3 regions of the Sinorhizobium sp. FG01 genome follow, and region 1 is predicted to be linked to each of the others. Evidence: predicted binding sites of a transcription regulator. Region 1 holds the regulator's gene; each other region holds the start of a gene.
The links. Region 1 encodes LexA, which represses DNA repair genes until DNA is damaged. Its sites were predicted from a motif close to TGTTCNNNNTGTGTTCNG; they were not measured.
Positions count from the first base shown of each region.

Region 2: the regulator LexA is predicted to act here: its motif matches at 4,243-4,260, upstream of CO656_RS15415 (PA0069 family radical SAM protein).
Region 3: the regulator LexA is predicted to act here: its motif matches at 3,825-3,842, upstream of CO656_RS07460 (ribonuclease).

Region 1 covers NZ_NWTB01000003.1:82,447-92,807, reverse strand. Annotated here, with positions in the region: gene CO656_RS03180 (DUF2264 domain-containing protein) at 1-1,321, shown strand, start outside; gene CO656_RS03175 (hydroxyacid dehydrogenase) at 1,318-2,328, shown strand; gene CO656_RS03170 (sugar phosphate isomerase/epimerase) at 2,325-3,095, shown strand; tRNA gene CO656_RS03165 (tRNA-Ala) at 3,183-3,258, shown strand; gene CO656_RS30105 (hypothetical protein) at 3,571-3,738, shown strand; gene lexA (transcriptional repressor LexA) at 3,973-4,683, shown strand; tRNA gene CO656_RS03150 (tRNA-Cys) at 4,949-5,022, shown strand; gene CO656_RS03145 (YrbL family protein) at 5,241-6,029, opposite strand; gene CO656_RS03140 (hypothetical protein) at 6,230-6,517, opposite strand; tRNA gene CO656_RS03135 (tRNA-Asn) at 6,659-6,733, shown strand; gene CO656_RS03130 (SMR family transporter) at 6,817-7,173, shown strand; gene CO656_RS03125 (SMR family transporter) at 7,170-7,496, shown strand; gene CO656_RS03120 (SDR family NAD(P)-dependent oxidoreductase) at 7,484-8,332, opposite strand; gene CO656_RS03110 (cysteine synthase A) at 8,644-9,684, shown strand; gene CO656_RS03105 (alanyl-tRNA editing protein) at 9,692-10,361, shown strand, end outside.
Region 2 covers NZ_NWTB01000008.1:206,210-216,570, forward strand. Annotated here, with positions in the region: gene CO656_RS15395 (tetratricopeptide repeat protein) at 39-1,871, shown strand; gene CO656_RS15400 (4-(cytidine 5'-diphospho)-2-C-methyl-D-erythritol kinase) at 1,876-2,787, shown strand; gene moaB (molybdenum cofactor biosynthesis protein B) at 2,790-3,332, shown strand; gene CO656_RS15410 (glycosyl transferase) at 3,615-4,151, opposite strand; gene CO656_RS15415 (PA0069 family radical SAM protein) at 4,325-5,482, shown strand; gene CO656_RS15420 (ribonuclease HII) at 5,760-6,458, shown strand; gene CO656_RS15425 (F0F1 ATP synthase subunit B) at 6,544-7,029, opposite strand; gene CO656_RS15430 (F0F1 ATP synthase subunit B) at 7,043-7,660, opposite strand; gene CO656_RS15435 (F0F1 ATP synthase subunit C) at 7,736-7,963, opposite strand; gene CO656_RS15440 (F0F1 ATP synthase subunit A) at 8,047-8,799, opposite strand; gene CO656_RS15445 (AtpZ/AtpI family protein) at 8,859-9,218, opposite strand; gene CO656_RS15450 (cell wall hydrolase) at 9,507-10,361, opposite strand, start outside.
Region 3 covers NZ_NWTB01000004.1:413,707-424,067, reverse strand. Annotated here, with positions in the region: gene CO656_RS07470 (metalloregulator ArsR/SmtB family transcription factor) at 1-976, opposite strand, end outside; gene ettA (energy-dependent translational throttle protein EttA) at 1,269-2,918, opposite strand; gene CO656_RS07460 (ribonuclease) at 3,038-3,811, opposite strand; gene CO656_RS07455 (alpha/beta hydrolase) at 4,045-4,998, shown strand; gene CO656_RS07450 (thiamine pyrophosphate-binding protein) at 5,057-6,703, shown strand; gene CO656_RS07445 (hypothetical protein) at 6,767-6,973, opposite strand; gene CO656_RS07440 (TIGR01244 family sulfur transferase) at 7,241-7,579, opposite strand; gene CO656_RS07435 (DUF4432 family protein) at 7,652-8,494, opposite strand; gene CO656_RS07430 (L,D-transpeptidase family protein) at 8,744-10,189, shown strand.

The DNA.
Region 1 (10,361 bases):
CAGCCTGACCGATGCCTATCTCTCGGAACTCGACGGATTTTACATAGCGGACGGATGGTATCGGGACGGCAATGTGCGGCGTGTCGACCATTACATCCCGTTTGCGATGCACTTCTACGGCCTCATCTATTCGCGCCTCGTCGAGGATGACTATGCCAGGCGCTATCGCGAGCGTGCGCTGGCCTTTGCCCAGGATTTTCGCCACTGGTTCGCCGAGGACGGAGCGACCGTCCCCTTCGGCCGCAGCCTCACCTATCGCTTCGCCTGCGCCAGCTTCTGGTCGGCGCTCGCCTTTGCCGATCTCGAGGCGCTGCCCTGGGGCGAGATCAAGGGCCTTTGCCTTCGCCACCTCAGATGGTGGGCGGACAAACCGATCACCCATCGGGACGGCGTGCTGTCGGTCGGTTACGGCTATCCGAACCTGTTGATGTCGGAAAACTACAATTCAGCGGGCTCTCCCTACTGGGCGTTCAAGGCCTTCCTGCCGCTCGCTGTTTCCAAGAACCATCCGTTCTGGACTTCCCAGGAAACGGCCCCGAGCCCGTCGCCCGACCCGGTGGCGCTCCCCCATCCTGGCATGGTGATGATGCCCGCCAAGGGCGACGTCGTGGCGCTTTCCTCCGGGCAGGAGAACCGGCAAATGCGGTTCGGCTCGGAAAAATACGCGAAATTCGCCTACTCGACGCGTTACGGCTTCAGCGTCGAGAGCGACGAGCGGGCCTTCAGCGGAGGCTCCTTCGATTCGATGCTGGCCTTCAGCGACGACGGCATTCACTACCGTGTGCGCGAGGCGAACGAGGAAGCACGGCTTGCCGGTAACGTGCTCTTTGCGAGGTGGTCGCCCTGGCCGGACGTCTCCGTCGAGACCTGGCTGCTGCCGGCCACGCCCTGGCATGTCCGGGTGCACAGGATCACGACGCCGCGGCCGCTTGAAACTGCCGAGGGCGGCTTTGCCATTGCCAGACGGGACTTCGAAGCCGATACACTTTCCGCACAGGCGGGTTGGGCCTATGCCATCGGCAAAGAGGACTTCAGCGGAATCCACGACCTCGGCTCGACAGTCACGCGCCAAGGTCTGGCACAGAAGGCGGCGCCCAATACCAATCTCATCGCCGCAAAGACCCTGGTGCCGCAATTGCGCGGCACGATCCCCGCCGGTGAGACTATTCTCCGCTGCGCCGTGCTGGCCGTTCGCGACATCTCGGCCGTGTCGGGCGATTGGGAAGGTCCGCCCGCTGTCCCCAAGATCGCCGAACTGCGCACCGTCGCCGAAGAGGGCGTAAGGGTCAGCGCCATGCAAGCGCCGGGACGCATGTCATGACCCCCCCGGCGATTGCCTTCGCGATGCAGCCCGAAAGGACGGAACACGTACTCACACCGGAACTTTTCGCACGCATAGACCGTCTCGCTCGCATACTCGATCGGCAACCCATGACCGTTTTCGGCGACGGCCGGGGAAGCCGCTTGCTCGCCGAAGCGGAGATCCTGGTGACCGGCTGGGGCGCCCCGAGCTTCGATGCGAACGCCCTTCGATCGGCCCCTCGCCTTCGGCTCATCGTCCATGCGGCAGGAACGGTCAAGGACCTGATCGATTTGTCCGTGTTCGATGCAGGAATCACCGTCAGCCATGCGGCCGAAGCCAACGCCGTGCCGGTCGCGGAGTTCACGCTGGCGGCAATCATTTTTTCGGGCAAGCACGTTTTTCGCTTCCGCGACCTTTATGCCGCCGACAGAGGGCGTCAGCGCATCCAGCTGCTGCAGGGGCAGGCTATTGGAAACTACCGCCGCACCATCGGCATCGTTGGCGCCTCGCGGATCGGAAGGCGGGTGATCGACCTGCTTCGCCCCTTCGATTATCGGGTGCTGCTCTACGATCCCTTGGTCGGGGAAGAAAGCGCTTCGGCTATCGGTGTCGAAAAAGCCGATCTCGAGACGCTGATGGCGCATTCGGATATAGTCTCGCTGCATGCGCCTTCTCTGCCCGAGACCCAGCACATGATCGACGGGCGGCGGCTGTCCCTGATGAAGAACGGTGCGACACTGATCAATACGGCGCGGGGTGCGCTCGTGGACGAGGCCGCACTGATAGACCGGCTGAAGACGGGCGCAATCAATGCCGTCATCGACGTGACGGATCCCGAGGTGCCGGAAGGAACGTCGCCTTTCTATGATTTGCCGAACGTCTTCCTAACGCCGCACATTGCCGGCGCCATCGGACTTGAGAGGACGCGACTCGGCGAAATGGCCGTCGACGAAATCGAGCGCTTTCTGGAAGGCCGGCAGCTGCTGTTCGAAGTCCGCAAGCACGACCTGGAGCGCATTGCATGAGCGATTTCGAACCGGGGCTCTGCACCGTCACCTTCAGGAGCTTGCCTCCGGAAAAAATCGTCGGCTTAGCCCGGAGCGCCGGTCTTGCGGCGATCGAATGGGCAGGCGACGCTCATATTGCTCCGGGCGACACGTCCAACGCCCGGATCGTCGGGCTCCTCAGCGCAAGGGCCGAACTGACGACATCCTACGGATCCTATGTCGCGCCACCGACTGACGACCTCATCGAATTCAGGCGTGCGCTCGAGAGCGCGATTGCACTCGGTGCCTCGAATATCCGCATCTGGCCAGGCACCCGCCGGCGCGATTCAAAGGACTACAGCGCAGGCGAAAGACGTGATGCCGCAAAGGCGATCCGCGACATGGGCGCCGAAGCCGCGCGCCACCGCGTGACCGTCTCGCTGGAATATCACCCGCAATCGCTGACGGACACGACCGACTCGGCAAGCCGCCTGATCGACGCGATCGCCCACGACAATGTTTATCTCTATTGGCAGCCGCGGCCCGGGCTGGAGCTCGGCGAGGCGCTCGCAGAGGTCGCCCGCATCGGTCAGCATGTATCTCATGTCCACGTCTTCGCCTGGGATCGAAATCGCAACCGTTTTCCCCTGGCATCGGCATCCGACTATTGGCGAAGCGTCCTCACGGCCCTCCCCGCATCGCGCTGGACCGGGCGACGCTTTGCAATGCTGGAATTCGTCGCCAATGACGATCCCGCCGCCTTCATCGAGGACGCCGCGACGCTCAAGCAAATTCTCCTCGAGTGACATCCACGACGGCCCCGATCCTCCCCACGCGAGACGCCGGGAGGGACTGGCGCGGGCGCTCAAATCCGCCTATATAGGTGAACGGCTGGGGTCGTAGCTCAGTTGGGAGAGCGCCGCAATCGCACTGCGGAGGTCGAGGGTTCGACTCCCTTCGACTCCACCAAACGACCTTTGTCCGACCCGGAGACATAGGTAACAGAACATCGCTAAGACATCAGCGACATCTCTGTAGCGGGCCGATCCGACGTGGCTCGTCACCCTCGGACGACCACCACTTCAGACTGTGTTCGCAGCAGACCCATTGCGAACGCGAATTCCGTTAAGAAGCGAGCGACCCGAAGTCAGAGGGAGCGGTGTTTTCCACCCGATGTGCCGTCTTCCCGCCTTGCCCCTCGCTTGCCAAAGAGCCTGATTTGAGAGAGACTTAGCACCTGGCATCATTGCATATCGGCAACTCCCGCAAGTGGGGACTACCATGCCTCTCAAATCTCTGATCGCCGCCGCCTTAATCGCTCTTCTCACACTTTCAGGATGCGCCACGACAGGCGCTACGGGCAACACGACCTACACCCAGTGGTACGGCCCCTACCCTGAACCCGACTTCGACGTTCTTAGCCCCGGCGGGCTGCGCCTCGCCTACTAGGACGGCTTGTCAAGACGATGCACAGCGTCGTCAAAGGTGAGCAAACGCTCGCCTATGTGTGACGCTTGCCGCACGCAAGTCTTCACCACCATCGAAACCCGCAAACCGTCCGTGCCGCCCTGATAGCGGACGCGCCTCGACGCATGAGTTCACGGAATATTAAGTGCTTGCGGAACACATATGGAACGGATAGTTTCTGTTCTTGATTTGTTTCGCGAATCTGGAGTGACGCGCATGCTGACCCGCAAGCAACAGGAATTGCTTCTGTTCATTCATGAACGGATGAAGGAATCCGGGGTCCCGCCCTCCTTCGACGAGATGAAAGATGCGCTCGATCTTGCGTCGAAATCGGGCATCCACCGGCTGATCACTGCGCTGGAAGAACGCGGTTTCATTCGCCGGCTACCCAATCGGGCCCGAGCGCTCGAGGTCATCAAGCTGCCGGAAGCCTATTCGAGCCCAGCCCAGCCGCGGCGCGGCTTCTCGCCGAGCGTCATCGAGGGCAGCCTCGGCAAGCCCCCGGCACCGAAGCCGGCGCCAACGCCGCCGGTCGAGAGCGCGTCTATAACAGTGCCGGTCATGGGCCGGATCGCCGCCGGCGTGCCGATTTCGGCCATTCAGAACAATACGCACGAGATTTCCGTGCCGGTCGAGATGATCGGCAGCGGCGAGCACTACGCCCTCGAAATCAAGGGCGATTCGATGATCGAGGCGGGCATTCTCGATGGCGACACGGTGATCATCCGCAACGCCAGCACCGCCAGCCCGGGCGACATCGTCGTCGCCCTGATCGACGACGAGGAGGCAACCTTGAAGCGATTCCGCCGCAAGGGCGCATCGATCGCACTGGAAGCGGCGAATCCGGCTTACGAAACGCGCATCTTCGGACCCGACCGCGTGAAAATTCAGGGCAAACTCGTCGGTCTGATCCGGCGCTATCACTAGGCCGATTTGGGTTCCTGTGCCGATCCTGTGTGCGGTCGTTTCGCGCGGTCGCGACGACAGAACTGTTCTCTTTGCCTTCCGTGATCTCGCTTACTGCGGCCGGCGTTTATTGGTCTCGGCGTCCGCCATGCCACCGGCAAGAAGCGCTCTCGTATTCCGGCCTGTTCAAAGCTGTTTGTGGGCGTCTTTTTTGAACGTCTCCCTCTTGCGCTCCACATGGATTCGTTTTAAACGCCCGCCATCGCTCGATTTTACGAGCACGAGAGGCCTCGTGGCGGAGTGGTGACGCAGAGGACTGCAAATCCTTGTACCCCGGTTCAATTCCGGGCGAGGCCTCCATTACACATCTAATTGCCGATTCTACGTCACGAGATCAGGTGCTCGATCCGGTGCCACGCCCTTGGCTGGTAGCAATCTGCTCCAGGGTTTTCCCACAGCTCAGGTCGATGTTTATAGCCCGTCGATCGGCGACCCAAAGTTGAATCGAGGCATTTTTCGCCTGCCGAGGCATATAAGCTTGGCGCGAACCTGCCCCGGAGCTTTAGCTGTTGAGGCGATTAGACCGGTACGCTCGACAAGACCGCCGCCAAGAGCGCCGGATGCGGCGAGGCAGTTGACAAGCGCAGATAGCGGCCGGTCGGCTTTGAATGCCGCATCAGTGCGGCGTGGACAGATTGTTCTCCGTCTATCGCGGCTGGATGCTCCAATATTCTCGCCAGCTTCGTCAGCAGCTTCGAACGCATCCGTCTGAGCTTGATGTCGTTCGCACGGCGACAGAGAGCGAAAATGCGTAAGAAACTCTTCTCTCCCGTCCCATCGACGCAGATGAGTTCATCGTAACCGCGGCGATCGGTAACGACGAAATTGCCGGGATTTACATCCATCATGACGATGTGCAGGCGGCGAAACCGTTCGAAGATTTCGTCGATCATCGTGAGATGCCTGGCGGTGAGCTGCCCCGAAAACGCCAACTGAGCGAGGGTGGGCGCGAGCTTCCCATCGCGTCTGGTTATTTTTTCCACCACGAGCCCCAGGCCGTACTCGGTCTGGGCGAAGCCGAATATCTTCGGTATCGGCAGTTCGATGGCGTCCGCGAGGGAGAACTTTCTCGCCTGCTCAAGGAATTCGTCGACTTCACGCCGAAACGTTCGATAGGCCCCGAAACGTTTGAATTGGTTGAGGAATGCAAACGCCCTCTTTGACTGGCGTGTGCCGCTTGCTTCTCTGGATCCCAGCTTCAGAACCTTGATGAGAACACTCGGATGGAGACGATTCTCGAAAATGCTGCGCTGATGGCCGGCAGCGCATTCACGCCAGTCGGAAAGTTCGATCCTGTCGTCGAACATTTTCTGAACCCCGGATTGTGACAGTTTTGTAAAAAAACTGTGTCTGGGGGAAAAGTTCAAGAGCGGCGTGCTTGGCGGCGCTATCTCTACCGTACATAGTATGCGGTAGTTGCAGTCTTGCCACTGTGACAGGGAGCGACGGGTGAAAGCAACCTTCCGGCCGTCCTCCCCGTGGGAGGAACTGCAGGCCTGTGCCCGGCCTACTTCCCGGAGTTCTCAGTGCCGCGCCGACGCGCCCACCAGACGGCGAGCTTCCGGCGGGCGCGGCGCACTGCAGGGATGTCATGCGACAATACGAGCAGGCCGAGCGGGACCATCCAGAAACCGAGAACCGGCAGAAAACCGAGCAGGCCACAGACGACGAGCAGCGACCCGATCAAGATGCGCAGGGCCGGCGAGTCGGGCAGCCGAATTCGCCAGTTGCCGAGCACGATTTGACGTGTTTGCGGATCGATGCCGAAATATCTCTTCTTGCCGCCGTTCGCCATTATGCCTCTTTAATCCAACTCCCCAACAGTTGGTGCCTTCTCCACAGGGTGACAACCGCGGCCCAAGATTTTTTTTGAAAAATCGCTTGGCAAATCGGAAAAGCATTTGTATTAGCAGCCTCACTTCTGCGGCGCAGATGATCCCTGGTAGCTCAGCGGTAGAGCACTCGACTGTTAATCGATAGGTCGCCGGTTCGAATCCGGCCCGGGGAGCCAGTTTCGAAAGAGCCATTCGCGGCGTGCGCCCGAATGGCTCTTTTCATTTGTCGTCCTTACTCGACCTTACATGAAGGTGCTTCATGCGCTTGGCGTGGCTTTTCCTGGCGCTCGCGATTGCGACCGAAGTGGTCGGTCTCACCGTCATGAAGGCCTCCTCGGCCTCGTGCGCCTATATCGGCCACGCGGTCATGTATGCCTCGATCGCCCTCTCCTACGTGTTTCTCGCAAGGGCCGTGAAGACAGTACCGGTTGGCGTGGCCTATGCCATCTGGGAAGGCTCGGGCGTGGCGCTCATCACCCTCGTCTCTGTCTTCATCTTCGGCCATGTACTGAGCGGCCGCGAAGTGGTCGGGCTTTCCATGGCAGTGCTCGGCATCCTGCTTGTCAATGCGGGCAAGGCTCACGACGACGACATCGGCGAGGAAGCCGCGCCGTGACGGCCTCCGGTCTCTCCTTCGCCTTCGCGTTCATGGCCGGCCTGCTCGATGTCGCGGCAAATCTCGCTTCGTCGAAGTCGGATGGCTTCGTCAAACGCGGATGGGGCGTGCTTTCGATCCTGCTGGTGCTCGCCGCGTTCGCCTTGCTCGCCGAGGCGGTGAAAGGCATGGAGCTTGCGATCGCCTATGCCGTGCTGGGCGGCACCGGAATTTTCGGCACGGCGATCTCCGGCCGCCTCTTGTTCGGAGAGAAGCTCAAGCCGATCGGCTGGGTTGGCCTGATCCTCGTCTTCGGCGCAGTGCTCGTGCTTCACACCGCCTGACGCGGCCGCTTGTCGGATGCCGACTGCTTGTGCTTCGGAGCTGTACCATGCGGGCCGGGCCCGGACACGAGCCAGTCGACAAGCGCGAAATAGGCGCCGTAGGGCAGGAGCCGCAGCAACTTGACGGCATAGGTGAAGCGTTTCGGGAAGGTGATCTCGAAATGTCTCGACTTCAGACCCGTGCAAATCCATTCCGCCGCCTCGTCGGCGCTGACAAGGGGGGCCGGGCGCGACAGGTTGTTCTTCACCGAGCCACGCGTCGCGATGAAGCCTGGACAGATCAGTTGCAGCCTGATGCCGATCCGGTCGAGGTCGAATTTCAGGCTCTCGGTCATGTTGATGAGGGCCGCCTTGGTGGCGCCATAGGCGGCGCTCATCGGCAGTCCGCCATAGCCGGCCACCGACGACATGATGGCGATCTGGCCATGGCCGTTCGCCTTCATGTGCTCAACCAGGGGCACGAGACAGTTGACGACGCCGTGCAGATTGACCGCGAAGCTCTTGTCGAATGCCTCGAGATGGAGGTCGTCTCCGCGCACGGGTATGGCTACGCCGGCATTGAGGATCGCCAATGCCACCCGGCCATGCTCATATTCGATCGCCGTCAGCAACCGCTCCATGTCGCGCGGGTCGGTGACGTCGCCGTCGAGAACGACGATCTTGCCCGGTCCGTCGACCTCATGCTGAAGAGCGACGAGCTTCTCGTGACTGCGCGCCGTGACGACGACCGAATAGCCTTCCCCCACCAGTCGAAGCGCAACGGCGCGCCCTATTCCGGAACTTGCCCCGGTTACCCATGCCCATCCATGCTCGGGGCGGGCGGTAAATGCAGTCATCATTTCGTCCTCGCACGTCGTTCAGGAAGCTTTCCTTCCCGGAAGGCTCGGCAGGTCCGAACCCGTTGCCTCTCCGACGGCAGATCCTGTCCCCGTTCTCCGCTTGCCGCCCGTCAAATTGACTGCGGAGACGATTTTTGCCCGCGACAGGAAAGCGGCGAAACGCTTTTTCTTGCCTGTTGAACAGCCTGAGCCGAAAACACGCCAATATTTCGGCGATTCTGCTCCAAATGTTTGCTGCTTGCCGTTCGTCGAGGTTAATGCTTGGCTGAGGCCCGGCCATCGTTCCGTCCAGCGTGAGGTTTTCCAAGATGAGTGTCCATCCGTCCGTGCTCGAAGCCATCGGCAATACGCCGTTGATCCGGCTCAATGCCGTTTCCGAAGCTACCGGCTGCTCCATCCTCGGCAAGGCGGAGTTCCTCAATCCCGGTCAATCGGTGAAGGACCGGGCAGCGCTGTGGATCATCCGCGAGGCCGAGAAGGCCGGCCAGTTGCGCCCCGGCGGCGTGATCGTCGAGGGCACGGCAGGCAATACCGGCATAGGACTGGCGGTCGTCGGCAGCGCGCTCGGATATCGCACCGTCATCGTCATCCCGGAAACCCAGAGCCAGGAGAAGAAGGACGCGTTGCGGCTTCTCGGCGCCGAACTGGTCGAGGTTCCGGCGGTACCCTACAAGAACCCCAACAACTACGTGAAGGTCTCCGGGCGGCTGGCGGCCGAACTCGCCAAGACCGAACCGAACGGTGCCATCTGGGCGAACCAGTTCGACAACGTCGCGAACCGGGAGGCGCATGTCCAGACGACCGCACCGGAGATCTGGCGCGACACCGACGGCAAGGTCGACGGCTTCATCTGCGCCGTCGGCTCCGGCGGGACGCTCGCCGGCGTCGCACAGGGCTTGCGCGCCAAGAGCCCCGCCGTCAAGATCGGCATTGCCGACCCGGAAGGCGCGGCACTTTTCAACTACTATGCCCATGGCGAGCTGAAGGCGAGCGGGAGCTCGATCACCGAGGGCATCGGCCAGGGCCGTGTCACCGCCAATCTCGACGGCTTTACGCCGGATTTCGCCTATCAGATTCCCGATTCCGAAGCGGTGCCCTACGTCTTCGACCTCATCGAGAGGGAAGGCCTCTGCGTCGGCGGCTCCAGCGGCATCAATATTGCCGGTGCGGTTCGACTGGCCCGCGAGCTCGGCCCCGGACATACGATCGTGACGATCCTCTGCGACTATGGTAACCGCTATCAGTCGAAGCTCTTCAATCCGGACTTCCTTGCCTCAAAGGGCCTGCCGGTCCCGGCTTGGCTGAATAGAAGTTCGAACATTACCGTTCCATACGAACCCGTCGGATAGTCTCTCGATGACCAGGACCGTGACCGCCCTCTTCCGCGAGGATTTCTACCTCTCGACCTGCGAAGCAAGCGTCACGGCGGTCCTGGAAGACGGCGGGATCGAACTCGACCAGACCTGTTTCTATGCCACGTCCGGCGGCCAGCCTGGCGACACGGGCTTTTTCGAGCGCGAGGACGGCAGCCGGATCCCGATCGTCGAGACCCGGCATGGCGCAACCAAGGATGTCATCGTGCATGTTCCCGCCGAGGGACACCCCCGGCCGACAGTCGGCGAAAAGCTCGTACTCCATATCGACTGGCCGCGCCGCTACCGGCTGATGCGCATGCACACGGCATGCCACTTGCTTTCGGTCGTCTGTCCCTTCCCTGTCACCGGCGCCGCCGTCGGCGAGGAGGAGAGCCGTGTCGATTTCGACATGAGCGAATCGATCGACAAGGACGAAGTGACGGCGGCGCTGATGAAGCTCGTCGATGCGAACCATCCGGTCTATGTGCAATGGATCACCGACGACGAACTCGCCGCCAATCCGGACCTCGTCAAATCCAAGAATGTCCGGCCGCCCGTCGGCATGGGACGCGTCAGCCTCGTCTGCATCGGCGAAGAGTCCTGCGTCGACAGCCAGCCCTGCGGCGGCACGCATGTTTCGGAGACGCAGGAAGTCGGCGCCATTTACATCG
Region 2 (10,361 bases), on a different contig from region 1:
CGCGGCGAGCCGAGACGATCGGCAACGAAAGGTTTGACATGCGGCATAATACATTCCTTCGCCTGCTCGGCGGAGCGGCAATGCTGGCTCTTCTGTGCGTGACCGGAAGCCACCAGGCATTCGCTGAAGACAAGGCGGCCGTAGAGGATGCCCGGCCTTTCGACGTCAGGAGCGTCAACACCTTCGCCGGCGCCTTCCTGGCTGCACGGACGGCCGACGTCGATCGCGACTTCGCAACGGCGACGGAGCTCTACCGCATCGCCCTGCGCTTCGAACCGGACAATCCCGAGGTCAAGCAGCGGCTGATGATCACGCTGCTGATGAGCGGCAAGTTCGATGAAGGGGTCAAGATCGCCGACGCGTTGAAAGCCGATCCGGCCGTCGAGCGCATCACGACGACCGTGCGGGCCATCGAGGCGATCCGCAAGCGCGAATATCGCAGCGCCCAGAAGCTCCTGAATTATCAGGGCCCGAACGATCTCGATCGGCTGATGAGCACTTTGCTCTCCTCCTGGGCGCGGGCCGGCCAGGGCAGGCCCAAGGAGGCCGTCGCGCAGATCAAGGCGCTCGAAGGGCCGGAGTGGTTCCGGGTGTTCAAGAACTATCACGCCGGCGCGATCGCCCTTGTGGCCGGCGACAAGGCAACCGCCCGTGCCAGGCTGAACGACGCCATTCTCGACCGGGAAGGCGGCAGTGCCGCACCGGATACGTTCATGCGCGCGGTCGAGGCGCTGGCCCGCTTCGAGGCCCGCGAGGGCAACAAGCAGAAGGCGCTGGATACGGTTGCCGTCGGCGAGAGCATGGTCAACAACTACACGCCACTCGAGGCGCTCAGGGAGAGCATCGAAAAGGGCGAGCACCAGGAACAACAGGTGCGCAACGCCGCGCAAGGGGCTGCCGCCGTCCTCTTCTCGATCGGCGGCGCCCTCAACCGCGAGGGAGCGGAAGACATCGTCACGCTTTATCTTCAGACCGCCCGCCACCTGGATCCGGAAAGCGCCGATATCCTGGTCATGCTCGGCGGCATCGCCGAAAATCTGAAGAAGCAGGAAGAGGCGATCGCGCTTTACAAGAGCGTGCCGGCAGATTCCCCGATGCGCCGCATCTCCGAGCTTCAGCTCGGCCTGGCGCTGGCCGACGTCGGCAAGGTCGACGAGGCGAAGAAGCACCTGCAGGCGCTGATCGAAGTCGATCCGAAGAACATCCGCAACTATCTCGCCTATGGCAGCGTGCTTTCCGACGCCAAGGCCTACAAGGAAATGGGCGAGCTTTACGACCGCGCCGTCGAGGCGATCGGCCCGGTGCCGAAGCGCAGCGATTGGACGGTGTTCTTCCAGAGGGGGATCGCCTATGAGCGGCAGAAGGTCTGGGCGAAGGCGGAGCCGAATTTCCTGAAGGCGCTTGAGCTCAATCCGAACCAGCCGCAGGTCCTGAACTATCTCGGCTATTCGTGGGTCGACATGAACATCAACCTCGACAAGGGCTTGGAGATGATCCGCAAGGCGGTCGAGCTGAAGCCCGACGACGGTTACATCGTCGACTCGCTCGGATGGGCCTATTTCCGCATGAACCGCTTCGACGAGGCGGTGACCGAATTGGAGCGCGCCGCCGAGCTGATGGCCGGCGACCCGACGATCAACGACCATCTCGGCGATGCTTATTGGCGGGTCGGTCGCAAGCTCGAGGCCGTCTTCCAGTGGAACCAGGCTCTCGAAATGAAGCCCGAGGAAGCGGAAGTTCCGAAGATCAAGGCCAAGATCGAGAAGGGCCTGCCGCCGCTCAAGCAGAACGTTCCAGCCGCGGCGGACGCCAAGGAGACGCTGCCGAAAAAGCCGGGCCCTGAGCTTGCCGCGCCGGACAAGAAATCCTGACGGCATGCAGGCGGACGGCATCGCCGGCTTCGCGCTGACCCGCGTGGCGCCGGCCAAGATCAATCTCGCACTGCATGTCGTCGGTCAGCGCGCCGACGGACATCATAGTCTGGAAAGCGTCGTCACTTTTGCGGAGTGCGGCGACCGGGTGGCATTCTCGCCGGCGGATGCCGACCGCTTCACTCTGTCTGGTCCCTTCGCGCGCGATCTGCCGGTTTCGGCGGAAGGCAGTACGGGCAATCTAGTGCTGCGGGCCCGCGACCTCTTGCGGCGGGAGCTGACCGGACGCGGCGATGCTGCGGGGCCCGTGCATCTGCACCTGGAGAAGAACCTGCCGATCGCGTCGGGCATCGGCGGAGGCTCGGCGGACGCGGCTGCGACGCTACGGGGGCTGCTTTCCCTATGGAGAGCAGAGATCGCCCCGGAAAGGCTCGTGGAGCTCGCGCTCGAACTTGGTGCCGATGTGCCCATGTGTCTCGACGGCGGGCCGCTGCTTGCGCGGGGGATCGGCGAAGAGCTTGCCCCGCTTGCCGATCTGCCGTCCTTTGCGATCGTCCTCGTCAATCCGCTCGTTGCCGTCTCGACCCCGGTCATCTTCCGGATGCTCGCCGAGAAGCGCAACCCTCCCCTCACCCTTCCGCAAGGCGCCCGCACGGCGGCGGACTGGCTGACGGCGCTTGCCGGTATGCGCAACGATCTGGAGCGACCGGCGCAAACCCTGGAGCCGACGATAGAGGGGGTGTCGGCTGCGTTGCGAGCCGCAGAAGCCAAATTGGTGCGTATGTCCGGTTCGGGCGCCACCTGCTTCGGCCTCTTCGACAGCGACGAAAGGGCGGCTGCGGCGGCACAGCGCATTTCCGCCGGTCATGCCGAGTGGTACGTTCACGCCACCCGAACCGCGGGGATGAGAGATTAGGTATGCCCGGCATCGACGAAACACGTTCCTTCATTCCGGTTCGGGTCGCGGTCCTCACGGTTTCCGATACCCGCACGCGCGCCGACGACAAGTCGGGCGACACGCTCGAGGCACGCATCCGCGACGCCGGACATCGGCTCGAAGCGCGCGCAATCGTGCCCGACGATCGCCAGAAGATCTACGATCAGGTAAAGGCCTGGACGCTGGATGCGGCGATCGACGTCGTCATCACCACCGGCGGGACCGGCTTCACCGGCCGAGACGTGACGCCCGAAGCGCTGGAGCCGCTATTCGAGAAACGTATGGATGGGTTCTCGGAAGTGTTTCACCGGATCTCCTACGACAAGATCGGCACGTCGACAATTCAATCGCGGGCAACGGCCGGCGTTGCTAATGCCACTTTTATCTTCGTGTTGCCCGGCTCGCCCGGCGCCTGCAAGGACGCCTGGGACGGAATCCTGAAACAGCAGCTCGACTACCGGCACATGCCCTGCAACTTCGTTGAGATCATGCCCCGGCTTGACGAACACCTGAAACGCGGCTGACCCTGTTCCGTTTGGAACAGCCACGCATGGTTGAACTCGCTAGATTGCTACTCGTCAGCTCACCGGAACAATGCACCTAGCGAGCATTCGTACAAGGCGAAGCGAAGACGCCTCTTTCCGTTTTCCCCGTGGAAAGAGCTAGAGAGTCATACGACATGATGCCCCACCACAAGGAGATGGAGCAGCATGGCAAGCCCTTTCCTAGGCAAGGTCATTTGAGAATCGTTTCAGGGGGTGCCGCAAGGCACTTCCCTCTTGTGTGGCTGCAGCACTTGGACTGTTTCAAATAGGCGCGGCCAAAGATCGATTGCCGAGAGCAACCCAGGCCGGAACGATTTCGGTCGCCAGCTTGCGGACTGCCCGGGCATTGGCGATGTCGCTGAGCTGCATATCGGCACGCGCGACAGCCACGGCATCCTGCTTGCGCAGCAGAAACCCGGTTTCCAGCGGCGCGGCCCGTTGCGACAAGCGCTTGAAGAACGGACGCCTGTGCATGCGCGATGGTGAAAACCGGGCCGGATCCTTGTTGAGCGCCAGATATTCGATGAGTTCGTCCACCCAGCGCCCTATCGGACGGGCCCCCGGCTCGAGCAGCATCAGCCAATCACCGCGCGCGGAACGGACCACATCGGCGAGGTCCCATTCGGCGCAGAAGCGGCAGCCGGCCGCATCGGCGACGTGTACCGAGCCATCTCTCGAGCCGTGATCCAAAATGATCACGTCGCTGACGAGCCCCTCGACGGCCCCGGCGACGAGCACGGACAAGGTCTGCGCGAGTTCCGCCTCGTTGTCGCGTGTCTCCATTATGATCGTCAGCATACCGTCTCCTAGCGCATAGCTGCATCAAATACCATAATTCTTAAGGGAGGTTAGCTGCTTCCCTCGGCCATTCCCGACCTACAGCGATATTTGTTCTTGCTTTGTTCGTTTCGATGCGCTAGGAAAATAATCAGAGCGGAACGAAGTCGCAAATCGGTTCCGAGGAGATTTCCATGACCGAGCTGCCTCAACTCAGGCAGGGTGCCTTTGCGCCCGGCAATAGCGCAGAGCTGGCTGAAGCGATCGTCACCGGTACGGGTGCCAGAATAGACGTCGATCGTCGGCGGGGACGCGGTGCCGCCCTCAACATGAGCGGACGTTTCGAACCGCGGACGCGCGAAGTGTTCGACGACGGCTGGCAGACGCTTGAGGAATTGCCGCCGTTCAGGACGGATGTTCAGATCGAAAAACCCCGCAACGTCATCACCCGCAACGAGTCGCCGGACATCTCCTTCGATCGTTCCATCAATCCTTACAGAGGCTGCGAGCACGGCTGCATCTACTGTTTCGCGCGGCCGACGCATGCCTATATGGGGCTCTCGGCAGGGCTTGATTTCGAATCGAAGCTCTTCGCCAAGCCGGACGCGCCCCGCTTGCTGGAACGGGAATTGGCGAGGCCGGATTATAAGGTGCGGCCGATCGCGATCGGCACCAACACGGATCCCTATCAGCCGATCGAGAAAGAGTGGCGCATCATGCGCCAGATCCTCGAGGTGCTGAAGGCCGCCAATCACCCGGTGATGATCGTTACCAAGTCGGCGCTGGTGACGCGCGACATCGATCTCCTCGCACCGATGGCGGAAAAAGGTCTGGCGCGCGTCGGCATTTCCGTGACCACCCTCGACCGCAAGCTGGCGCGTGCCATGGAGCCGCGGGCATCGACACCGCCAAAGCGGCTCGAAGCCATTCGCGCGATCTCTGAAGTAGGCATTCCCGCCGGCGTGATGGTGGCACCAATCATTCCCGCTCTCAACGATCATGAGATAGAGCGGGTGCTCGATGCCGCGAAAACGGCGGGCGCTACGGAAGCAAGCTACGTTCTCCTACGTCTGCCGCTGGAAGTTAGCCCGCTCTTCCGTGACTGGCTGCTCAGAAACTATCCGGACCGCTACAGACACGTGATGTCGCTCGTCCGCTCGATGCGCGGCGGCAAGGATTATGACGCCGAGTTCGGCAAGCGGATGAAGGGCGCCGGTCCCTATGCCTGGCAGATCGGCCGCCGCTTCGAACTTGCCGCCAAGCGCCTGGAGCTCAACCTCACCCGTCGCCAATTGCGGCACGATCTCTTCGTGCCGCCGCTGGGAATGGGAGTGCAGCTGTCGCTGCTTTAATGCATGTCGCCCAAAAGTGTGCAGCGGTTTTGGGATGACGACATGCACAAAAACAAAGACCTAAAGCGCGCCGCGTGAATGCGTTTGAACGCGACGCGCGTTAGGAGGGTGCGAGACGAGCCGCGAATGTGTGGGGGAGCGAAAAGACCCTCTCATCTCATATTCAGTTCCGGCGCCACCCTTGCCTCAGGATGGCGCTGGCTTTCCTCCCGGTTTACCGCCGCACACGTACCGGGGGGCTTGAAGGGAATCGGGCGAATATGCGAGGGTCCCCCGCATGTCACGTCGCAAGTCGCCCGATTCCCCGCTTTTTCAACTTGAGCCGGTGCCTCCGGACTTCAGCTTCGAAATCGCCGCCAAGCGGGATGGTTTTTGGCCGGTCGCCGGCGCCGACGAAGCCGGCCGCGGCCCGCTTGCCGGTCCGGTGGTGGCAGCAGCCGTCATCCTCGATTCCGAGGCCGTGCCGGCCGGTCTCAACGACAGCAAACTGCTGACGGCCGAGCAGCGCGAGGCCTTGTTCAACGAGATCATGGCGACGGCGACCGTGTCGATCGCCTCGTCCTCGGCGGCACATATCGACGCAACCGACATCCTCAAGGCAAGCCTCGACGCCATGCGCCGCGCGATCGACGGCCTGTCCGTGGCGGCGCGCTTCGCACTCATCGACGGCCGCGACGTTCCGCAGGGCCTCGCCTGCCACGCGAAGGCGATCATCAAGGGCGATTCCCGCTCCGTGTCGATCGCTGCCGCCTCCATCGTCGCGAAGGTCACCCGCGATCGCATGATGGCCCGCGCCGACGCGACCTTTCCCGCATACGGCTTTGCCATGCACGCAGGCTATGCCACGGTCCGGCACCGGAACGCCATCGACAGCCATGGACCGTGTTCGCTGCATCGGATGAGCTTCCGCCCGTTTCGGCAGGAGCAAGAGCAACCCATGGCAATGAGCGCCGAACCGCTCGAAGTCAGTTCCTGACGAAGAACCCCTTCCCTAGTGCCCGTGCCAAAGAAAAAGCCCCGCCGAAGCAGGGCTCTTAATGCGCGAAGTGTAAATGCGGAGCTTAGTTCAGGCGTCCCTTGACCTCGCCGAGCGCCTTCTGGAAGAGGGCGTCCTGTGCGCTCGCGTCGGTCTTGGTCGCAAGCACTTTCTCGGCTGCGCTGATCGCGAGATCGACGGCTGCCGCGCGAACCGCGTTGATTGCGTCGCTTTCGGCCTGCTTGATCTTCTGTTCGGAAAGGGCCGTACGGCGGGTGACGTAGTCCTCGGTCTTCTGCCTGGCTTCCGCCGCCAGCATCTCCGCCTCGCGCTGGGCGGCAGCGACGATGTTGGCGGCTTCCGCCTCGGCATCCTTGCGCTTGCGCTGGTATTCGGCAACCAGGGCCTGGGCTTCCTCGCGCAGGCGCTTGGCTTCCGCAAGTTCGTTGCCGATCTTGTCGGCACGCGCGTCGAGCGCTTCGGCGATCTTGCCCGGCACCTTCAGATAGGCGATGAGAGCGAAGAAGAGGATCAGGCCGACGAGGGCGTAGAAAGTCGCATCAAGTGCCATTGTTCCCTGCCCCTCAGTTGCCGGCTGACGCCTTGACCGCCGCAGCGATCTCGGTCTTCGTGACGTTGCCGCCAATCAATTGTTTGACGACGGCCGTGGCCGTCTCCTCGGCGATAGCGCCGACATCGGCAAGCGCCTTGGATTTGATCTCGGCGATGCGCGCTTCGGCAGCGGTAATCTTCTTTGTGAGCTCGGCCTCCACGGCCGCGCGGTCGGCATTCGCCTTGCTCTTGGCGTCTTCGCGGGCCGTGTCGGCAATCGAGTGGCCCTCGGCCTTGGCATTCGCCAGTTCCTGCTCGTAGGAAGCGATCGCGGCATCGGCCTGGCCCTTTAAGCGGGAGGCTTCATCGAGATCGTGGGCGATGCGGTCATGGCGCTTTGCGAGAATCCCGCCAATGCGCGGAATGATGACCTTCGACATCAGGAGATAGAAAAGCCCGAAGGTGATCGCCAGCCAGAGCAGCTGCGAAGCGAAATGAGTCGAATCGAAGGGCGGAAACACGCCGGAACCATGCTCGCCTTCGTGGGCCACACCCGTTTCGGTGTGCACCTCACCGGCCGCAGGGGCATCGTGTGCTTCGGCGCCTTCAGTGGTGGTTGACTGCTGGGCATAGGCCGCGGTCACAAACATGCTCACCTCCAAGGTGCACTTAAAGATATGCGCGGCCGCGAACCCGAGGGACCGCGGCCGAAGCTTCAGCCGTTATTAGACGGCGAAGAGGAGGAGCAGGGCTACGAGCAGCGAGAAGATGCCCAGAGCTTCCGTAACGGCGAAGCCGAATACGAGGCGGCCGAACTGGCCGTCAGCAGCCGACGGATTGCGCAGAGCGCCAGCGAGATAGTTGCCGAAGATGTTGCCGAGGCCGAGAGCCGTGCCGGCCATACCAAGGCATGCAAGACCTGCACCCAAGAACTTTGCTGCTTCCGCGTCCATGATTGACTCCTTCGAATGGTGTTGCGGCTTAGGATTTGCGCCCGGGCGGCTGAAGCCGACCGGAAGCGAGCGACTGTTATTCCTTAGTGGCTTCCCGGGTGGACAGCGTCGTTGAGGTACATGCAGGTCAGTACCGCAAAGACATAGGCCTGGAGGAAGGCGACGAGGAACTCAAGACCGGTGAGAGCGACGGTCATGATGAGCGGCAGGATCGCGCCACCGATGCCGAGCGCACCGAAAGCGCTGAGCGAGGCGACGAAGCCTGCGAAGACCTTCAGCGTGATATGGCCGGCCAGCATGTTTGCGAAGAGACGGACCGAGAGGCTGATGGGCCGGGATAGGAAAGAGATGACTTCGATCGACACCACGAGCGGCAGCAACGCGCCCGGCACGCCGTGCGGCACGAAGAGCTTGAGAAAGCCCAGACCATGCTTGTAGAAGCCGTAGAGCAGGACCGTGCCGATCACGAAGACGGCGAGAGCGAAAGTCACGATGATCTGGCTGGTGACGGTGAAGAAATACGGGAACATGCCGAGCAGGTTCGCCGTCAGGATGAACATGAACAGCGAGAAGACCATCGGGAAGAACTTCATCCCATGGCTGCCCGCCCCTTCGCGAAGCATCGAGGCGATGAACTCGTAGGACAGTTCAGAAACCGACTGCATGCGCGTTGGGATGACGCCGCGCTGAGAAGTCGTCAGGTAGAGAAAGCCCGCGGCAGCACCGACGGTCGCCACCATGAACAGCGACGCATTGGTGAAGGAAAAGTCAATTCCGCCAATCTCGATCGGGACAATCTTGTTGACCAGGAACTGGTGGGTCGGATCGTTTGACACCGCGCTTCTCTTTCGTTCTGCCCGCCCGCAAGCGGAAACCGTGTTTTCCGGTCGGCGCCTCAGGCGCCGTCACCGTCCTTCTTGCTATCATCAGTACCGCCTCCGCGCTGGTCGGGTGTCGCCACCAGACCGGCAGAACGCAGCACATTCAAAACACCGGCACAGAAACCGAGAAGCAGGAGGACGATCATGCCCCACGGCCCTGTACCCGCAAAATGGTCCAAAAGATAGCCCAGGAATGCCCCGACCACGATGCCGGCGATGAACTCGCTGGAGAGCTTCATCGCTGCTGCGTAGCCTTTGCGGCTCTCCGCGCTTCGAACCTCCGCCTCGTCCGAAACATCCACGCGCTTCGACGCGATGTCCTCACCAAGGCGCTTCAGCCGCGCTTCCAGACTTTCTTCCGGCTTCTCCGTCACATGGCTCCCCTTTTGCAGCCCCACGCGGTCGAACGCGATCTCGGTCATACAAACGGCCGGTGCTCAAGCCACGGTTCGGCCCCATTTGAAGTCGCGCGCAACATAGTTTTAGGCACCCGCATAGTCAAGGCATGCGGGGGCATAGAGGGTGGACAATGTTTGCAAGGTTTTTCAACGGCTTAATGGAAATTTGCGGCACCTGCGACAAAGCTGCACCGGGAATCGCCCTCATTCATCGGAGCCGCTCTTCGCCTCACAGGCGTGACTTGTGCGGAATCCTGTGGCCGATCAACTCCAGCCGCCGCCATAGGTCCGATAGAAGATGTGCAGACCGATCTGTCCCACGCGTTTCATGGTCTTCGCCCAGGCGGGCTTCACATAGGTGGCATGGTAGTGTGTCGCAGAACCGACTTCCGGAAGCCAGATCTTTCCGGCGGTGACCGCCATCGCGACCTCCTTTGCGGTCTTCCAATGCGAACGCGAATAGATGAGATCACGGATCATGTCGCAGGCGAAGGAGAACTGGCAGCGGTTGCGCCAGGCCTTGTTCTGATAGACGACGCCGCAGATGGTCTTCGGGTAGGTGGGATTGCGCACCCGGTTGAGAATCACTTGGGCGACTGCCGCCTGCCCCTTCACCGATTCGCTGCGCGCCTCGAAGTAGATGCCTTCGGCAAGACAGGTCTGCTCCTCCTTGCCGAACACCGTCGCCGGCAAGGCCGTCGCCGCCCAGGCATGATCGTCGGGGGAGATGTCCGGGATGAACCGTCCACCGTTCTTGTCTTGGCGAAGGATCGAATCGAAAGGCGATTCACGCGCATAGTCCGGCTCCGGCCGGACGTAGGCAGTGGCGAGGATGTCGGCATCGCGGTTGGTCACGAGCTTGGCAAGCATGGGCGAAACGCCCGGGTCCGGCCGCGGCGGCTTCCTGCGGTAGAAGGCCGTGGCGATCTCGATCTCCTTGCCAATGATCTTCGGCTTGGCGAAGGCCATCTTCTCCGCCCCGTCGAAATCAGGCTCCATCAGGAAGCTCGTGCGCTTCAGGATCGAGCCGGCGCTGAAATCCTTCGGCGGCGTTACCGGCGTGACGGCGACGATTCGGCCCTTCTTCAGCTTGCGGGTGACGCGGTCCTCGTCGGGAGT
Region 3 (10,361 bases), on a different contig from region 1:
CATCGGCAGCCCGCTCGTCGCGCGCCAGCCAGATCGTGACCGTCAGTTTCCCCTCTTCCCCGCCTTCCGGGGCAAGATCCGTCGTCTTCTCGAGTGTCAGTCCGGCCTTCTGCAGCCAATCGGCCATCGTCTGATGGGCAAAGCCAAGGCGGGCGTGAGCGTGCTCGTTGCGCAGATATTCGAGGCCGTGCGGGGCAAAATCGATGATCACGAGCCGCCCTCCGGGCACGAGCATGCGCGCCGCCTCGGCGATCGCCGCCTCCGGATCTTCGAGGAAGTGGAGCACCTGATGGATCGTCACGAGGTCGAAGGACTGGCCGTCCAGCGGCAGGTTGAAGATGTCGCCGTGGCGGATCGAAGCCTTGGTGATGCCGGCCCGGTCGAGATTGGAACGTGCCACCGCCAGCATGTCACGGCTGGCGTCGACGCCGATACCGCGCCGGTAGAGCCCCTCGAAGAGCTGCAGGATGCGGCCCGTGCCGGTTCCGAGATCGAGCAGGCTGTCGACCGGTTCGTCGCCGACCATCGTCTTCAAGGCTGCCTCGACGTCGCCTTCGCTGACATGCAGGCGCCTCAGCTCGTCCCACTCGGCAGCGTTGCGGCTGAAATAGGCCTGGGCCTTCTCGGCGCGCGCCTTCTTCAGGGTCGCAAGCCGAATGGAATCTCTGGCAAGGATCGCATCGTCCGGTGCCGACGCCGCGAGAAGCTCGCGGACAAGCGCGACCCGCCCGCCCTCCTGCCGTAGACGGAAATAGGCCCAGGCGCCCTCCTGGTAGCGATCGATCAGCGCCACTTCCGCAAGCAGTTTCAGGTGCCGGGAAATGCGAGGCTGCGACTGGCCGAGAATTTCGGTAAGATCGGTCACGGTCAGGTCGCCGGCCGCAAGCAGCGCCAGAAGACGCATGCGCGTCGGCTCGCCCGCCGCCTTCAGGACGTCGACCAAGGCATCCAAGCCAAGCGTTCCACGGTTCGTCATCGCGATCCTCATCAACACATAAAGATATGTTTATGTGATTTGAAGACGGCGCGCAAGCGGGATTTGCGCGGAAAGGCAAGGAGATGACGCTTCCCAGACATGAAAGCGGGCAGACCTTACGATCCGCCCGCGCAGCGATGTTACGAGTTGGACGCGGCAGCCGCGGACAGGAGCGGCGGGGCTGCTCAAGCGCGGCTCCCGTCCCGTCGCACAAGTTGCCACATCCGCGCGGCAAATGCGCCGAAGCACACCGGGACATCCGACGGCGTGTGCGGCGCCCCCGAGTGGTTGATTACCGCGTCAGGCGTTTGTACGTCACCCGCGTCGGGTTGACCGAGTCGGGACCGAGCCGGCGGATCTTGTCCTTCTCGTAATCCTCGAAGTTGCCTTCGAACCATTCGACATGGCTGTCGCCCTCGAAGGCGAGGATATGGGTCGCCAGGCGATCGAGGAACATGCGGTCGTGGCTGATGATCACCGCGCAGCCGGCGAAGTTTTCGAGCGCATCCTCGAGTGCGGCAAGCGTCTCGGTGTCGAGGTCGTTGGTCGGCTCGTCGAGCAGGATGACGTTGCCGCCGGCCTTGAGCATCTTGGCGAGGTGCACGCGGTTGCGCTGGCCGCCGGAAAGCGTGCCGACCTTCTGCTGCTGGTCACCGCCCTTAAAATTGAAGGACGAGCAATAGGCCCGCGAATTGACCTCGTGCTTGCCGAGCCTGATGACGTCGTTGCCGCCGGAGATTTCCTCCCACACCGTCTTGTTGCCGTCGAGCGCGTCGCGGCTCTGGTCGACATAGCCGAGCTGCACGCTGTCGCCGATGCGGATCGCGCCCTCTTCGGGCTGCTCCTGGCCGGTGATCATCCGGAACAGCGTCGTCTTACCGGCGCCGTTCGGGCCGATGACGCCGACGATGCCGCCCGGCGGCAGCTTGAAGCTCAGGCCCTCGATCAGCAACTGGTCGTCATAGCCCTTGGAGATGTTCTCCGCTTCGATGACCACCTGGCCGAGCCGCTCGCCGACCGGAATGATGATCTGGGCGTCGCCCGGACGCCTGTCGGCCGCCGCCTTTACCAACTCGTCATAGGCGCGGATACGCGCCTTCGACTTCGCCTGTCGGGCCTTCGGGCTCGAGGCGATCCACTCCTGCTCGCGGCTGATGGCCTTCTGGCGGGTCGCCTCTTCACGCCCTTCCTGGGCCATACGCTTGGCCTTTGCCTGCAGATAGGCGGAATAGTTGCCTTCATAGGGAATGCCGCGGCCACGATCGAGCTCGAGAATCCAGCCGGTGACGTTGTCGAGGAAGTAGCGGTCGTGGGTGATCATCAGCACGGCGCCCGGATATTCGCGCAGGTGCTTTTCGAGCCAGGCGATCGTCTCGGCGTCGAGATGGTTGGTCGGTTCGTCGAGAAGCAGCAGGTCCGGCTGCGACAAGAGCAGCTTGCAGAGTGCCACGCGGCGCTTCTCGCCGCCGGACAGATTGGTGACCTCGGCGTCGCCCGGCGGGCAGCGGAGCGCGTCCATCGCCATTTCGACTTGGCTGTCGAGATCCCAGAGGTTCTGACTATCGATGATGTCCTGAAGCTTGGCGCCCTCTTCCGCCGTCTCGTCGGAATAGTTCATCATCAGCTCGTTGTAGCGGTCGATGATCGCCTTCTTCGCGGCCACGCCTTCCATGACGTTCTCGAGCACGTTCTTCTGCGCATCGAGCTGCGGCTCCTGCGGCAGGTAGCCGACGGTCGCGCCTTCGGCGACCCAGGCCTCGCCGGTATATTCGTGGTCGAGCCCGGCCATGATCCGCAGAACCGTGGACTTGCCGGCGCCGTTGGGGCCGAGAATGCCGATCTTAGCGTCCGGATAGAACGACAGATGGATGTTCTCCAGGACCTTCTTGTTGCCATAGGCCTTGTTGAGCCCGGCCATGTGGTAGATAAACTGACGTGCCATAAAGGAATGCTCCGCATCGGAAGGGGAAATTTGCCCGCTATGTAGGCGAATTATGGTGGCGGGGCAATCGCCAAAGGGCCCTGCCCGCGCCGTTCCCTTGCTGCGATAAGCCTTCCAGTTCAGCCCCGCCCGGCGGCGTCGGCGATCCCCTTGGCGCATTTGAACTCGGTCGGCCCGGCCGCCTTTATGAGGCCCGCGAGACCCGCTTGGCCCGAGAGATCGCCGGAAAGCCCAATGGTGAGACCGGTGATTACGCTGCGGCCCTCGACGGTCTGGCAGCGCATGCGCACCCGATCACCGGCCCCTGCTCCGAAACTCTGTTCGAAGGCCGCCTTGATCTGCTTTTCGCCAATCTCCGAACCGATCCTGTCGGCAAACAGGGCACGCACCGCCGATGCGTTCAGCTCGTCGAGAAGACGAAGCTGGAGCGTGAAATAGTCGTCGGCGTTGTCGGCCTGGCAGGTGCCGCTTCGCAGCCATTGGTGCCGGTCGAGACCGGATTTCACCCCCGGCATGGCGACGATGAGACGCGCGGCGGTCTCGTCTGCCATGGCGAGTTTCGGCAGCTCGAGCCACTCCCCCTTGCGGTCTTGCGCCTTCAGTTCCGTCTCCACGCCGCAATAGCTCTTCTTCAAGGGCCAAAGGCCGTGGAGCGAGAAATGCGTCGCATCGAACCGGTCCGAGGTCTGGTCGACGCATTCCTTGCGCGTCGGCCGCGTCTCGCAAAAACCGGGCTGCCAACTGACCGCCAGCACATATTCCGTCCTTGCCCCATCCGGTACCGTCTTCATCTCTTCACCCGGCGATTCCTCTGCGGCGGCCAGAGACGACATCCCCAACCCAAGAGCAAGCGCTGCAACTCTTACCACCTGTACGATAGCTCGCACTGCCATAACGGCCTCCAGTAAAAACAAAACAAGAACAAACTAACAACAAAAGCGGGAAAGTTGCAACCCCCAATATGTCTCTTCGAATCGGTTCTGATCTCATGCGCAAGAAGCAACAAGCAGCGATTGCCTTTGACCGCCAAATCGATTTGATATCGCGTGGAGTGTTGGGCGGATGGTGGATCAGCCTCCATCGCAATAGCTGCTCTGCGGCTATTGCATTTGATTGGGAGTGAGGCATGTTCGGGCAGGTAAGGACACTTCAAAGCCCGACGGGTGCGACGCTCGCATGGCGCCATCGGACGGCTTCCGATGCGCCGCGAGGCATATTGCTGGTCAGCCATGGGCTTGCCGAACATTCCGGCCGCTACGCCCGCTTTGCCGAAGCCATGGCCCAGCATGGCTTCCATGTCTACGCACACGATCATCGCGGCCACGGCGAGAGCCGCGCGGCCGATGCGCAGCTCGGTCTCTTCTCTAAGCGCGGTGGCTCCGAAAAGGTGATTGCCGATCTGCGCGCCGTGCGGCAGATGGCCGCCGCCAACCATCCCGGGCTGCCGGTCGTGCTGTTCGGCCACTCGATGGGTGGGCTGATCGCCCTGAACGCTGCCGAGACCGATCCGGAACTTTATGACGCGCTCGCCGTCTGGAACTCCAATTTTCGCCCCGGTCCCGCCGGCCGCGGCGGCCAACTGATCCTCGCGATCGAACGAATGCTGAAGGGCTCGGACGTCCCGAGCCCGCTGCTTTCGCAACTCACCTTCGGCGCCTGGAGCAAAGCCATTGCCGCTCGGAAGACCGAATTCGACTGGCTGTCGCGCGACGAGGACGAAGTTGCAAAGTATATCGCCGATCCGCTCTGCGGCTTCGAGACCAGCGTCTCACTCTGGATCGACGTCTTCGAACTTGCCTTTGCCGGTGCGCGGTCCGACCGGCTCGCCCGCTTGCCGGCGACGCTGCCGGTCCAGCTGGTCGGCGGCAGCGCCGACCCCTCAACCTTGAACGGCGACGTCGTCGACTGGCTCGGCCGACGCATGAAGGCGCGCGGCATGGCCGACGTGACGATCACGATATATGAGGGAATGCGCCACGAGACGCTCAACGAAATCGGCCGCGAAACCGCGACGGAAGATTTCGCCCGCTGGTGCCTGAAAGCCGTCGGGGTGAGGAACCGCATAGACGAAACAACATGACAGATCCCGCAAGCCGGCGATCTGATCGAAACGGACGATAGCATTGGGAGGTGCTGACATGAAGACGGGCGGGCAACTGGTGGTCGAGGCGCTCATCGCAAACGGCGTCGAGCGCATCTCCTGCGTGCCGGGCGAAAGCTACCTGGCCGTTTTGGATGCGCTCCACGACACCGACATCGACGTCGTCGTCTGCCGCCAGGAAGGCGGTGCGGCGATGATGGCGGATGCCTGGGGGCGGCTGACCGGCGAGCCCGGCATCTGCATGGTCACGCGCGGCCCCGGCGCCACCAATGCCTCCGCCGGGCTTCACGTCGCCCGCCAGGATTCGATCCCGATGATCCTCTTCATCGGCCAGGTGCAGCGTGACGCCCGCGAACGCGAGGCCTTCCAGGAGATCGAATACCGCCGCGCCCTCACCGAGGTCGCCAAATGGGTGGGCGAGATCGACGATCCGGCGCGGATTGCTGAATTCGTCACCCGCGCCTTTGCCGTCGCGACCTCCGGCCGTCCCGGACCGGTGGTTCTGACACTGCCGGAAGACATGCTGACGGAGCGAACGGAAGCTCCGGCCGCCCGCCCTTACCAGCCGGTCGAAAGCCATCCGGGACCGAGCCAGATCGCTCGGCTCGCCGATCTCCTCACGGAAGCGAAGCGCCCAATTGCCATTCTCGGCGGCACCCGCTGGTCCGCGGAAAGCGTTGCCGATTTTGAGCAATTCGCCGAACGCTGGCATCTGCCGGTCGGCTGCTCCTTCCGGCGCCAAATGCTCTTCGATCACCTGCATCCCAGCTATGCCGGCGACGTCGGCATCGGCGTCAACCCGGCGTTGGCAAAGGAAATCAAGGAAGCGGATCTCGTCCTGCTTCTGGGCGGTCGCTTCTCGGAAATGCCCTCCTCCTCTTATACCCTCCTCGATGTCCCCTATCCGAAGCAGAGACTGGTGCATGTCCATCCGGATCCGTCGGAACTCGGCCGCGTCTATAGGCCGGATCTGGCGATCGCCGCGAGCCCGCGCGACTTTGTAGCCGCGCTAGCGGGGATTGAGCCCACCGGAACGCCTGGCTGGGCGCCGCGCACGGCCGCCATGCACGAGACTTATCTCAGATGGTCGACGCCGCCGGAGACCGGGCCGGACGACGTGCGGATGGGACCGATCATGAACTGGATCGAGGCGAACACGGCGCCGGACGCAATCTTCACCAACGGCGCCGGCAACTACGCCACCTGGCTGCACCGCTTTCACCGCTTCCGCCGCTACGGCACGCAAGCCGCGCCCGCCTCAGGCTCGATGGGCTACGGCCTGCCGGCGGCGGTCGCGGCGAAACGCCTTCACCCAAACCGTGAGGTCATCTGCTTTGCCGGCGACGGCTGTTTCCTGATGCATGGGCAGGAATTCGCCACGGCGGTTCGTTACGCCCTGCCGATTATCGTGCTGGTCATCAACAACGGCATCTACGGCACCATCCGCATGCATCAGGAGCGGGAATATCCCGGCCGCGTCAGCGCCACGGATTTGACAAATCCGGATTTTGCGGCGCTTGCCCGCGCCTATGGCGGCCATGGCGAGACGGTCGAGCGGACGGAAGAGTTTGCCAATGCATTTCTCAGAGCGCGTGCCAGCCGCAAGCCGGCGATCATCGAGATCAAGCTCGACCCGGAGGCGATCACGCCGGCACGGACGCTGAGCGAAATACGCAAGGGCTGAGGGAAAAGACGGCGCCTGAATGAGAGCCCGGCCGGGAGCGGGCGTCGGCAAGTCCTTGCGCTTTCAAACCGTCCGAATCATTTCCCAAAGCTGGTCCGGCACTTTCACGCCGGCCTGATAAAGCTTGGCAATCTTCCTGGCGAGTTGGTCGGCCTCCTCGCTGCCGATCGACAGGTTTCGCTCTTCCAGCGCGCGGTGCCAAACGCCTTCGAGGATCGCCACGTGGCCGGGAAGAATCGGATAGTCTCTGAAACTATTGAACGGATCCATGGCCGGTCGCCTCTTTAAAGCTGTCCGCCGAGACCCTCGCGCGCCCGACGAGACGGCGATGTCTAACAATTTCGCGGCCAGCAGGAACGGCGTCAGAAACGCGAAAGCGCGCTTGTTTGGGCCAAGCGCGCTCCAAGCGAACGATCTTCAAAGGGCGCCGGCACCCTCGATCGAACAAATCCAATATAGCACCGAATACCGGCTGGAAACAGTGAAAAGCGGTCGTTCGCCCGTCCGACCTTTGCCGCCGAACGCACGATCGCGGGTCTAGCTGCGAATATGTTGCGTCTGCTGGTAGACGGCCGTCGAGCGGGCGCCGGAGCGGCAATAGCCAAGCATCGGGCGCTCGAATTCGTCGAGCGCGTCGACCATGCGGGTCACCGCATCGGCGGTCACGCCCATCGGGCCGACCGGGATATGGGCGATGTCCAGCCCGAGTTCCTGGGCACGCGCGGCAATCGCGTCGAAGGTCGGCTGGTCGGGAGCCTCGAAATCCGGACGGTGGCAGACGATGGACTTGAAACCGAGCGCCTTGATCTCGTCGAGGTCCTCGACCGTGATCTGACCGGAGACCGAGTATTCATCGTTGATCTGGCGAATGTCCATGATGTCGCTTCCTCAAGACTGCGTTGCCTTGGTGTAGGCCGCAGGCCCGGCGGCGTCAATCGCGAAGCGATCTCAGACGACGCCGAAGGTAAGCGCGTAGTCGCGTGACTGTCCGGGCTTAAGCAGATCAAGCTCGCCGGCGGCCGAGAGTTCCACCCGCTTGGCAATTCGGTGCGACGCGGGCTCGATGCTGAGGACATTCGCACCGCCGCGTTGGCAGCGCCACATCTGCAGGAAAGGCAGCGTGTCGGCCAGGAATTGCACATTTAAGGCGCGCCCTTGAAGCCCGGGCAGAGCGGACAGCGTAACCTCCGCCCAGCGGTCTTCGCCGGCGACTGCGGTCCGGCAGAAATGCGCGCTCTCGCCTTCCCCGAACCGCCAGGCAATTGACCCGCCCTCCACCGAGGCACTGTCGATCCGCGTTTCATCACCAAGCAGCCGGCCGCCGATATTCATGTGGTACATCATCATCGGCGCGAAGGCGGAGGCGCCGATATTGACGACACGGTCCTTGAGCACCACCCCATGCCCATTCCCGTGGACCTGCCAAACGCGCTCGACCGCCGCTCTGCCGCCGCAGGCAAGATCGACTTCCGTAACCGCCGAGCAGCGCGAACCATCGGCGGACATCTCCGTCCGGCTGACCGGCGTACCGGCAAGCGACCCGTGCAGTGGGTAGCATACCTGATCGTCACCTCCCGCGATCGGCTCCGGATGGCGGATATGGTCGGGACCGCAGGTGAACAGGAAGCCGGCCAGAGCCCGGTCGATCCGCGGGTCGCCGTCGGAGGGGATCGCCTCTCCCGGCGACAGATCTGTGCCCTCTGTGACGAAAGCGGCGATATCGAGCGCCGAGGAACGGTCGAACAGGAGATGGCTCTCCAGGCCATTGTCGGCGCTCAAGATGGTCCCCATTCTCGCCTCCCGGCCGCACTCAGAATCACGAATCGTGAGGGTATGATAGCGCAGTCGCCCCACTGAAGTGGCCGGTCTTTTGGATTGAACCTTCCGCGAGGAAAAACGTTATAAATTCAACGCGATTGGAGGGCATTCCCGTCCTGTGACAGAGTTCCCGTGTTGCAACCGCTCGGAAGCTCGCCTAACTAGATTTTAAGGGATCGTTCATGATGAATTCATTTTTTTCACATTAACGTCGGAATCGGTATGTACCGCCGCAAAGCAGCCACCATGAAAATAGGTTCCAACTTGTCAGCGACCCGCACCGGCCTTTCGCTTCTCGCCGCACTCGGCCTTCTCGCAGTGGAGCTCGTGCCCGCCCGCGCCCAGGATGGCTATGGCGGCTATTGGGGCGGCGGCGATGTGATGCTGGTCACTCCCGAGGGCGATATTCTCGACTACATGCCCGGACCGGACGAGGTCCAGGCGATGCGCGACCGCCGCGGCCGTACGGTGCTCGTGGATCCCTGGGGAAATATCGTCGCCACCGTCGTCCCGAATGACGGCTACGGCGTGCGCCGCCGACAATACGGCGATGACGGGTATTCCAACGAGCGGGAGCGCGGCTATGGCTATTCAGAGCCCGGTGAATACACCGGCACCGTTCCCAACTATCGCGACGCGACGCCCGCCCCGGTCGAACGCGAGGAACTGCCGAACAGCCTTCCGAGCCTTGGCGAAGAACAGGCCGCCTACGATCCGCAGTATCAGGATCCACTCGGCCAGCCGATGCCGCCGGCGATCGAGATGAAGGGCAAATCGCGGGCCGAAATCACCGCCCTCCAGGTCTTCCTCGACCGCGAAGGCTTCTCGCCGGGCGTCATCGACGGCAAGATGGGCTCCAACGTCACCAAGGCGATAGAGGCCTTTCAGCAGGCGACCGGCGAAAAGCTCGACCCGAACAATACCGAGGACATTCTCGAGCGGCTGCGCTTCAATGGCGGCCTGCCTATCACCACTTACACGATCACCGCTGCCGACGCAGCCGGGCCCTATGTCGCCGCGATCCCGGAAGACTATGCCCACAAGGCGCAGCTCCCGCATCTCTCCTTCACCTCCACGGCCGAGATGCTGGGCGAGAAATTCCATATGGACGAGAACTACCTGCGCGAACTCAACCCGGGCGTCGACTTCTCCATCCCTGGCACGACGATCAAGGTCATCAATCCCGGAGCGAACAAGTCCGGAAAGGTGGCACGGATCATCGCCGACAAGGGGCGCAAGCAGGTCTTCGCCTATGACGATGCCGGCAAGCTCATCGCCGCCTACCCCGCCACCATCGGTTCGGCTGATACGCCTTCACCGTCGGGCACGGTCTCGGTCGAGCGGATCGCCTTCAATCCGGGTTACACTTACAATCCGAAGATCAACTTCCAGCAGGGCGCCAACAACAAGATCCTGACGCTGCAGCCGGGACCGAACGGCCCGGTGGGCACCGTCTGGATAGCGCTTTCGAGGCCGACCTACGGCATTCACGGCACGCCCGATCCTTCGAAGATCGGCAAGACCCAGAGCCACGGCTGTATCCGCCTGACCAACTGGGACGCGACCGAACTTGGAAAGATGGTGAGCCCTGGTGTGACTGTGGAATTCGTCGACGAGCCGGGGGCGCCGATTTCAGCCGACTCAGCAGATGTTTTGACTCCTTATTAAGAGTTCGCCCCCACCACAGGTGAGGCGGAGCCGCGCGAGGGGTCGCCCGCCTCTTTCACTTTGCCCGGCATTGTTGGTCTTCATGACTTAATGAAACATTGTCATGAAGAACTTTGCCCCGTTGGTTCTATCAAAGGCAAAGGAATCCCTCGATTACCGCAAAGGAATGGCC